Regions from separate parts of the Streptomyces sp. NPDC097617 genome, predicted to be linked through region 1. Evidence: riboswitches for the same ligand, from Rfam matches in the RefSeq annotation. Region 1 holds a riboswitch; each other region holds the start of a gene.
What was found. Region 1 has a riboswitch for cobalamin ahead of metE (5-methyltetrahydropteroyltriglutamate--homocysteine S-methyltransferase). Riboswitches for the same ligand answer to the same signal wherever they lie in the genome.

Region 1 (3,196 bases):
ATGGCCAGTGCTCCCAGGAGCATGGCTCCCGACACGGCCGCGACACCCCGCGCAGCCCAAGCGAACTTCCTCATATCCACCCTTCCGTCGAACGCGAGCCCGCCCCCGTCAGCCGGAGGCCGGGCCTTGGCGGGGAAGAACCTCGCACGCCCGCACACGCAGATCCGCACACCATTCCGAATGATCACCTGCACGGGTGACGCGCGCACCGCCCAATGGGCGGCACACGGGCGGCGCGCGAACGGCACACAGCTGCGCCCGTTCGCTCAGCCCTTCGCGGCGGGGTCGAGCGGCCGCTTGTAGTACCGCCAGGGGAACCAGCCCGCGCCGACGGGGATCCAGCCCTCCGCCTCCATCCGCCGGTGGCGGCCGCCGGAGGAGAGCGTCACCCGGCAGTGCTCCCACGGGTGCGCGGAGGCCTCCACCTCGAGGAAGAGGGGGCCGTAGCCGACCAGGTGCCAGCCCTCGCGTCCGGCCTGCACACCGGCACCCTGCGCGTGACCGGCGCGACCCTGCACTACGAAGTACGCGGCCGGGGCCCGCTCCTGCTGCTGATCCCCGGAGGGGCGGGCGGCGCGGCCTCCTTCGACGAGATCGCCGACGACCTGGCCGCCGAGTACACCGTCGCGACGTACGATCCGCGCGGCATGTCCGGGAGCACCCTGGACGACCCCGCGGCCGCGCAGCGGGTGGCCGAGCACGCCGATGACGCCCTGCGGATACTGGATCTGCTCTCCCCCGGTGCGCCCGCCCGGGTGTTCGGCACCAGCTCGGGCGCGATCGTCGCCCTGCACCTGCTCACCGCGCGCCCCGAGCGCATCGAACGCGTCATCGCGCACGAGCCGCCGGTGGTGGAGGTGCTGCCGGACGCGCCCGCGCACCGGGCTCTCCTGGCCCGCGTACGGGAGACGCTCGACGGTCAGGGGCTCATGCCGGCGATGGCCGTGTTCGCCGCGGGCCTGAAGAAGGAAGGCAAGACCGCCGGGCCGAAGTCCGCGGTCGAGCTTCCGCCACAGGCGACGGCCCGGGCCGAGCGGACGATGGTCAACCTGCCGTACTTCGTCGGGCGGATCGTGCCCGCCTTCATGTCCTACGCCCCTGACGTAGACCGGCTGGAGGCGCTGGCGGACCGGCTCGTGCTCGCCGGCGGGGAGGACTCCCGCGGCGAACTGCCGTACCGTCCGGCCGCTTTCCTGGCCGAGCGGTTCGGCGCGGAGCTCCAGCACTTCCCCGGCGGGCACACCGGCCGGACGACGCACCCCGCCGGGTTCGGCGAACGGCTCCGGAAGGCGTTGCGCGCGTAGCGGGCCGGGCGGGATCCTCACCGTCGACCCCGACCTGCGCAGCCACGTGCCGTACCCGGTGATCGCGGACCGCTGTCCGCTGGCTCCGGACCGCTGACTCCGGACCGCTGACTCCGGACCGCTGACTCCGGACGGCAGGCCGCAGGCCGCACCGCAGGGGCGTGTCTCATTTCCGTCGTCCGGCATGTGGACGGCTGCACTCGCCCTCCAGTGACTCCGCCTAGTGTGGTTTCCGCAGCTGGTTCGCCCCGTCCGCCAGGCGGGATGCGTCGTAAGAGGGAACCCGGTGGGAATCCGGGACTGCCCCGCAGCGGTGAGCGGGAACGACCGCCGTCATACGCACTGGGACCGGACAACGGTCCTGGGAAGCGACGGCCAGTAGGTGCCCGCCGGGAGAGCCCGGCAGGCGTGCCCGCGAGTCCGAAGACCTGCCCGTTGCCCGCACGCGACCGTTCGCGTGCGGCCATTTCGGTGACCTCGTGGGCGGGTCGGCGTACACAGCGAGCGGCGCGTACGGGATTTCCCGCGACGTGGGCCGCCCGCTCTGGCGTTTCCCTTCGCGTCCGCGTCCCGTCGCCGGGATGTTCAGGACACATCTCGCGAAGGAGAGTTCCGTGACATCGAAGCCCGCAGCCGCGGCGGCACGCGCCACCGTGTACGGCTACCCCCGCCAGGGCCAGAACCGCGAACTGAAGAAGGCCGTCGAGGGCTACTGGAAGGGCCGGGTCACCGCGGACGCCCTCCGGGAGACCGCGGCCGGCCTCCGCCGTGCGAACTGGCGGCAGTTGGCCGACGCCGGCATCACCGAGGTGCCGACCGGTGACTTCTCGTACTACGACCACGTCCTGGACACCAGTGTCATGGTCGGGGCCGTTCCCGAACGGCACCGCGCGGCCGTCGAGGCCGGCGCGCTCGACGGTTTCTTCGCGATGGCCCGCGGCACCCAGGACGTCGCCCCGCTGGAGATGACCAAGTGGTTCGACACCAACTACCACTACCTCGTCCCCGAACTCGGCCCCGACACCGTCTTCACCGCCGACTCCACCAAGCAGGTCGCCGAGCTGCGGGAAGCCCTCGCGCTGGACCACACGGCCCGCCCGGTCCTGGTCGGCCCCGTCACCTACCTGCTGCTGGCCAAGCCCGCCCCCGGCGTGGCCGATGACTTCCAGCCGATCACCCTGCTCGACCGGCTGCTGCCGGTCTACGCCGAAGTCCTGGCCGACCTGCGCGCCGCCGGGGCCGAGTGGGTGCAGTTGGACGAGCCCGCCCTGGTCCAGGACCGCACCCCCGCCGACCTGAACGCCGCCGCCCGCGCCTACCGTGAGCTCGGCGCGCCGGCCGACCGTCCCAAGCTGCTCGTCGCCTCCTACTTCGGCCGGCTCGGCGACGCCCTCCCGGTGCTCGCCGCGGCCCCCGTCGAGGGACTCGCCCTGGACTTCACCGACGGCGCCTTCGCAAACCTCGACGACCTCGCCGCCGTCGGCGGACTGCCCGGCAAGCGGCTCGTCGCCGGTGTGGTCAACGGCCGCAACATCTGGATCAACGACTACCAGAAGTCCCTGAGCACCCTCGGCACCCTGCTCGGCCTCGCCGACCGGGTCGACGTCGCGGCGTCCTGCTCCCTGCTGCACGTCCCGCTGGACGCCGACGCCGAACGCGAGATCGACCCCCAGATCCGGCGCTGGCTTGCCTTCGCCCGCCAGAAGACCACCGAGATCACCACCCTCGCCCGCGGCCTCGCCCAGGGCACGGACGCCATCGCCGCCGAACTCGCCGCCAACCGGGCCGACCTCGCCTCCCGCACCGGCTCCGCCATCACCCACGACCCGGCCGTACGCGCCCGCACCGCGGCCGTCACCGACGCGGACGGCCGCCGCGCCCAGCCGTACGAG
Region 2 (3,196 bases), 280 kb from region 1:
CCGCGGGCGCCCTGCCATCGGTGTCCCTGGGAGTGATCCCGCGTGCGGTGGAGCAGCGCACGGTCCGGCCGCTGGAGACCTTCCACGTCTACGACGACACGTTCGTCTCCGTGGAGCTTCTCTCGGCGGAGGTCAACATCATGCAGCCCACGGAGATCGCGCTTTACTTGAAGGCGTTCGAGCAGCTGCGCGGCATGGCCGTATACGGCGCCGCCGCCCGCGCGCTGGTCGTCAGCGCCATCGAGGCGCTCGGCCACGCCTGACCCCGGACGCACGAAAGCGCCCATTCCCCGTTTGGTGGATCCGTTCACCCGCTCCCGGGGCGAGTGCGGAGCAACCCCCGTGGGAACGTTCGAGGATGGATCCGACCCAGTGGTTGAACTTTTGATTGTCACGGTTCGGACACTGCCGCCCCTTGTCACCCGTCCGCCCATACGGTGACCGCATTCGCACCAGTCCCCTGGGGGTTCTCATGTCGCAGCAGTTTCCACCGACCGGCCAGCAGGGCGGATTCGGATACCCACCCCCACCGCAGCCCAAGAAGGCCAGCGCCGGAAAGATCGTTGGGTTCTCGTGCCTCGGCATCGTGGGCCTGTTAGTCCTCCTCGGCATCATCGGCGCGCTACTCGGCGGCGGCGACGGGGACGACAAGGCAACGGCAACGAAGGATCCTGACACGTCGCAGGCCGCAGCGCCGTCGGTGCCCGCGAAGTCGGCCGACACGAAGACATCGGCCGCGCCCGAGAAGAAGTCGGCGGTCGCCGTGGTGGCGAAGAAGGCGGCGTTCAAGGCGTCGATTCTGGCGAAGGGCGATGGCTACACCAGCGTGTCCGTCACCGTCACCAACAACAGCAGCAAGGAGATCAGCGTCAACCCGCTCTATTTCACGATCACCGACACCGCGGGTACCAAGCACACCATCGAACTGGCCGCTGACGAGAACCAGATCGCAACCGTCGACCTCGCCCCCGGGGAGAACGTCACGGGCAGCATTACGGGCAAGGGCAGCTTCACAGCGAAGACCGTGACCTACACCGACGGACTCATCGGGGACGCAGTTCGAGCTGACGTCTCGTAAGGCGTCGCCACACCTCCGCAGTGGATCGCCTGTGGCTGCGTTCCGCTGCGGGGAGCGAACGTTCGACGGTACCTACGCGTCAGGCGCCGAGTGGTGCGGGAGGAATTCTCGGACCTCAGATCGCTGCAGGCGGCAACTCACCGACGCGGCCTCCAACGGCGGGGCCCGGCGGATGTGGGGCAGGCCGGGGGGGCCGGGCCTTGGGGGCCGGTGGCCTGGCCGCCTTCTGGCAGACTGGGCGCGTTACCCAGGCGGTGCAGGACAGGAAACCGGTGTGATTCCGGTGCGGTCCCGCCACTGTGACCGGTCGTTCCCCCGTGGGGGGCCGGGAGTCAGACACTGACGCACCGCCTCTGCTCGCTCTTTCACGTCGACCAGGGGACGCGGATCCCCCGGAGAGGCCCCGTCATGCTGTCGCGTTCCCGCGCCGCCCTGCGCGCGCTCATACCCGTCGCACTCCTGATACCCCTGGCCGCGTGCGCCGGTTCCCCCGAGGCGTCGAAGGACAAGGCCGCCGGGGACCCCGCCGCCGCGCCCGGCTTTCCGTACACCCTCACCAACTGCGGTGTGAGCAGCACCTACCAGGCCCCGCCGCAGCGCGCGGTCGCCATGAACCAGCACGCCACCGAGCTGCTGCTCGCCCTCGGGCTGGAGGACCGGATCGCCGGGTCCGCCTACCTCGACGACGCCGTGCTTCCCGTGTACCGGCCCGCCTACGACAAGATCAAGGTGCTGGCCAAGGAGTACCCCTCCAAGGAGGTCCTGCTCGGCGCCGACCCCGACTTCGTCTACGGCGGCTACGCCAGCGCCTTCGACAAGGGGCAGGGCCGCGACCGCGAGGGACTCGCCAAGACCGGTATCAACTCCCGTCTCAACGTGGAGTACTGCACCGAGGGCAAGGTCGGCCTCGACCAGCTGAAGACCGAGATCACCGAAGTCGCGCGGACCTTCGGCGTGCCCGAGCGTGGCGCGAAGCTCGTCGAGGACGAGCAGCGCCGCATCGACGCCGTGACCACCCGGGTCAAGGACCGGGCCCGGCCGTCCGTCTTCGTCTACGACTCCGGGGAAGCCTCCGCCGCGACCTCCGGCGGCAACGGCATCGGCAACGAGATCGTCTCGCTCTCCGGCGGCACGAACGTCTTCGCCGACCTCAAGGACACCTTCGGCGACGTCTCGTGGGAGCAGGTCATCGAGCGCCGGCCCGCGGTCGTCCTCATCTACGACTACGGCGGCACCACGGTCGAGGCCAAGAAGCAGCGCCTGTTGAACGACCCCGCGCTCGCCGAGGTTCCCGCCGTCAAGAACAAGCGGTTCGTCGTGCTGCCGCTGTCCTCGGCCGTCCTCGGCGTGCGCGTCGCCGACGCCGTCGAGTCGCTGGGCAGCCAGCTCCACCCCGCCGCCCCGTGAGGCTGCGCACCGCCGCCGTCCTCCTCGTCCTGGTCGTCGCGCTCATCGCCTCGGCGGTGGCGGGCCTGGTGCTGGGGGCGGTACGGATCGCCCCCGACCGGGTCTTCGACATCATCCTCGGCGGCCTGTCGGGTGAGCGGCGCACCGGTGCGTTCGCCGCCATCGTCTGGGACGTGCGGCTGCCGCGCGTCCTCCTCGGGGCCGTCGTCGGCGCCGGGCTGGCGGTCGCGGGCACCGTGCTGCAAGCCCTCGTACGCAATGAGCTCGCCGACCCCTTCCTGCTCGGCGCCTCGTCCGGAGCCTCCGCCGGAGCCGTCCTCGTGATCGTCTTCGGTACGGGGGCCTTCGCGTTCGGCATGGGCCTGCCGCTCGCCGCCTTCGCCGGCTCCATGGCCGCGCTCGTCGCCGTCTACGCGATGGCCCGGCGCGGCGGAACCATGACCACCGGACGGCTCACCCTCGCCGGCGTCGCCGTCCAGTACGTCCTGTCCGCGCTCACCAGCCTCGTCCTCGTGCTCTCCGCGCACCCCGACCAGATCCGCTCCGCCCTCTTCTGGACGCTCGGCGGCCTCGGCGGGGCCCGCTGGGACGAACTGGCCCTGCCCGCCCTCGCGCTGCTCCTCGGCACAAGCCTGCTCATCGCCCTTGCCCGGCCGCTCGACCTGCTGCTGGCGGGGGAGGAGGGCGCGCGCACCCTGGGCCTCGACACCG
Region 3 (3,196 bases), on a different contig from region 1:
CCCGCGAGGCGGACCCCCGCGAGGGCTTCCGCTGCTGCTGAGAAGTCACCGAAGGGCCCCGCCGGTCATCCGACGGGGCCCTTCGTCCGCACCGACTCAGCGCACCCAGTCCTTGAGTGGCTCGGTCGGGAAGGTGAACCCGACGGGTTCGGGCAGCTCGACATCCTTACCGAAGGGGATGGTGCGCACCGTCTCGTACAGCTTCCCGTCGGGATCGCTGTGGACATGTACCAGGCAGTTGTCCCGGTCGATGAGCAGGTAGACGGGGATGCCGGTCGCCGCGTAGGCGCGGGGCTTCGCCCTACGATCGCGTTCATCGGTGTCGGAGTCGTACGACGTAACCTCGACGACCATCAGCACAGGAGCCGGGTCGGCCCACTCCCCCTGCCCTTCGAATGCGCCGTCCGGGGCCAGGGAAGCATCCGGGCGGGCCCGACCCGAACGGTACTGCTCGACCTTCAGGCCGCGTTCGACGTGGAGCCAGACCTCGGGCCGGTGCTGCATGCACATGCGGGACAGCCACACCACGACTCGGTCGTGATCTCCATCAGGCACCGCCTTGACCCCCAGCTTCCCGTCGATGAATTCCAACCGCAGCCCCTCCACCTCTCTGGCGCCTATACGGGCGAGGGTCTCGAACTCCTCGGTCAGCATGTGGGGGCGATCGGTCATCACGGCCATGCCTCGCTCACCTTCCTCGACGGTGCTTCTCCGACGATAGCGGCGCCCGCCGACACCCGTCCTGCACACTCGACCGCATGGACATGGTGATCAGAACGGCGCTGCCCGCCGACTATGCGGATCTGGGTGAGATCACGGCCCGGGCCTACCTCGCCGACGGGCATCTGGACTTCAACGAGGAGGACCCCTACCTGGACGTGCTCCGCGACGTGGCCGGCCGCGCCGCCCGGGGCGAGGTGCTCGTCGCCGAGCGGGACGGCCGCCTGCTGGGCGGCGTGACCTTCGCCGCGCCCGGCAGTCCGCTCGCCGACATCGCCGCACCCGACGAGGCGGAGTTCCGGATGCTCGCGGTGGCCCACGAGGCGCGCGGCCAGGGCGCCGGCGACGCGCTGGTGCGGGCGTGCATCGAGCGGGCGCGGGCCATCGAGGGGGTCACGGGCCTCGTGCTCTCCACCCAGCGCAGCATGGCCGGCGCCCACCGGATCTACGTCCGGCTGGGCTTCGTCCGCACGCCGGAACGGGACTGGGCGCCGATCGAAGACCTGACACTCCTCACGTATCGGCTCAAGCTGTAGCCACGCCGACACTACATGTGGGGGTTGCAGCAACGGGCCGCCCCCACATGTATGCTCATGCCTGCTGTCGCCGCAGGGGAATCCGGTGCGAATCCGGAACTGTCCCGCAACGGTATGAAGTGTCCGGCTACCGGACGCCAAGTCCGAGGACCTGCCGACAGCGCGCCCGGCTCGACCGAACCGGGTGCCGACACGTCCGGGCCTCGCGGTTGGGCCGGTGGACGCCATGCGGGGTACGCGTTCTCGTCGCGCCCGCATGCGCCCGCTCGCGCCCCGCTCCGCCGATGACCGGGCCGAGCGAGGGAGAGCTCCCGCCGTGACCATCGCGCCTTCCGCACCGCGCGCCGAGTCCACTTCTGGCGACAACACCGAGGGCCCGGGGGCCACGCTGCTGCGTACCCTCACCGAACTGACGGCGGACCTCCCCGACACCGACCCCGGCCGGGTCGCGGCCTCCGCGCTGCGCGGCCGCAGCTCCGCCGCCGACGACGCCGAACTGCGCGGACTGGCCACGGAGGCCGCCGCCGGTCTGATCTCCGAGGATCCGGCCTACTCCCGGCTCGCCGCCCGCCTGCTGACGCTGGCCGTGCGCGACGAGGCCGCGAGCCAGGGCTCGACCTCCTTCTCGGCCTCCGTCGAGGTCGGCCACCGCGAGGGGCTCATCGCCGACCGCACGGCCGAGTTCGTCCGGACCCACGCGAGCCGCCTGGACTCGCTCGTCGAGCTCACCCTCACCGAGGGCGCCGACGACCGCTTCGGCTTCTTCGGCCTGCGCACCCTGCACAGCCGCTACCTGCTGCGCCACCCGATCACCCGTCAGGTCATCGAGACCCCGCAGTACTTCATGCTGCGCGTGGCCTGCGGTCTCGCCGCGGACGACAGCGTGCAGGCCGTCGAGGAAGTGGCCTCGCTGTACCGGCTGATGAGCCGCCTGGACTACCTGCCGTCCTCCCCCACGCTCTTCAACTCCGGCACCCGGCACCCGCAGATGTCCTCCTGCTACCTGCTGGACTCCCCGCTGGACGAGCTCGACTCGATCTACGACCGCTACCACCAGGTCGCCCGCCTCTCCAAGCACGCCGGCGGCATCGGCCTCTCGTACTCCCGCATCCGCGCCCGCGGTTCGCTGATCCGCGGCACCAACGGCCACTCCAACGGCATCGTGCCGTTCCTGAAGACGCTCGACGCCTCCGTCGCCGCCGTGAACCAGGGCGGCCGCCGCAAGGGCGCCGCCGCCGTCTACCTGGAGACCTGGCACGCGGACATCGAGGAGTTCCTGGAGCTCCGCGACAACACCGGTGAGGACCAGCGCCGTACGCACAACCTGAACCTCGCCCACTGGGTGCCGGACGAGTTCATGCGCCGCGTGAACGCCGACGCCGACTGGTCGCTATTCTCCCCGGCCGACGTGCCCGAGCTGGTCGACCTGTGGGGCGACGCGTTCGACGCCGCCTACCGCAAGGCCGAGGCGGACGGCCTGGCCCGCAAGAGCATGCCCGCCCGCGAGCTGTACGGCCGGATGATGCGCACCCTCGCGCAGACCGGCCAGGGCTGGATGACCTTCAAGGACGCCTCCAACCGCACGGCGAACCAGACCGCCGAGCCGGGCACCGTCGTGCACTCCTCGAACCTGTGCACCGAGATCATCGAGGTCACCAACGACGGCGAGACCGCCGTCTGCAACCTCGGATCGGTCAACCTGGGCGCGTTCGTCATCGACACGGCGGACGGCCCCGAGATCGACTGGGAGCGGATCGACGAGACCGTCCGCACCGCCGTCACCTTCCTCGACCGCGTGGTGGACATCAACTTCTACCCGACCGAGCAGGCCGGCCGCTCCAACGCCCGCTGGCGGCCGGTGGGCCTGGGCGCGATGGGCCTCCAGGACGTCTTCTTCAAGCTGAAGCTGCCCTTCGACTCCCCCGAGGCGAAGGCCCTGT

Region 2: another riboswitch for cobalamin. It lies ahead of ACIQZO_RS03675 (ABC transporter substrate-binding protein); the one in region 1 lies ahead of metE (5-methyltetrahydropteroyltriglutamate--homocysteine S-methyltransferase).
Region 3: another riboswitch for cobalamin. It lies ahead of ACIQZO_RS16660 (ribonucleoside-diphosphate reductase subunit alpha); the one in region 1 lies ahead of metE (5-methyltetrahydropteroyltriglutamate--homocysteine S-methyltransferase).

Annotation. Positions count from the first base shown of each region.
Region 1 is NZ_JBIWCL010000002.1:376,899-380,094, forward strand. It holds gene ACIQZO_RS05020 (hypothetical protein) at 1-74, opposite strand, end outside; gene ACIQZO_RS05025 (hypothetical protein) at 267-482, opposite strand; gene ACIQZO_RS05030 (alpha/beta fold hydrolase) at 498-1,304, shown strand; cobalamin riboswitch at 1,527-1,755, shown strand; gene metE (5-methyltetrahydropteroyltriglutamate--homocysteine S-methyltransferase) at 1,919-3,196, shown strand, end outside.
Region 2 is NZ_JBIWCL010000002.1:100,922-104,117, reverse strand. It holds gene ACIQZO_RS03685 (helix-turn-helix domain-containing protein) at 1-263, shown strand, start outside; gene ACIQZO_RS03680 (DUF4352 domain-containing protein) at 473-1,078, shown strand; cobalamin riboswitch at 1,302-1,441, shown strand; gene ACIQZO_RS03675 (ABC transporter substrate-binding protein) at 1,490-2,485, shown strand; gene ACIQZO_RS03670 (FecCD family ABC transporter permease) at 2,482-3,196, shown strand, end outside.
Region 3 is NZ_JBIWCL010000008.1:229,291-232,486, reverse strand. It holds gene ACIQZO_RS16675 (YbdD/YjiX family protein) at 1-41, shown strand, start outside; gene ACIQZO_RS16670 (Uma2 family endonuclease) at 97-681, opposite strand; gene ACIQZO_RS16665 (GNAT family N-acetyltransferase) at 759-1,256, shown strand; cobalamin riboswitch at 1,301-1,430, shown strand; gene ACIQZO_RS16660 (ribonucleoside-diphosphate reductase subunit alpha) at 1,573-3,196, shown strand, end outside.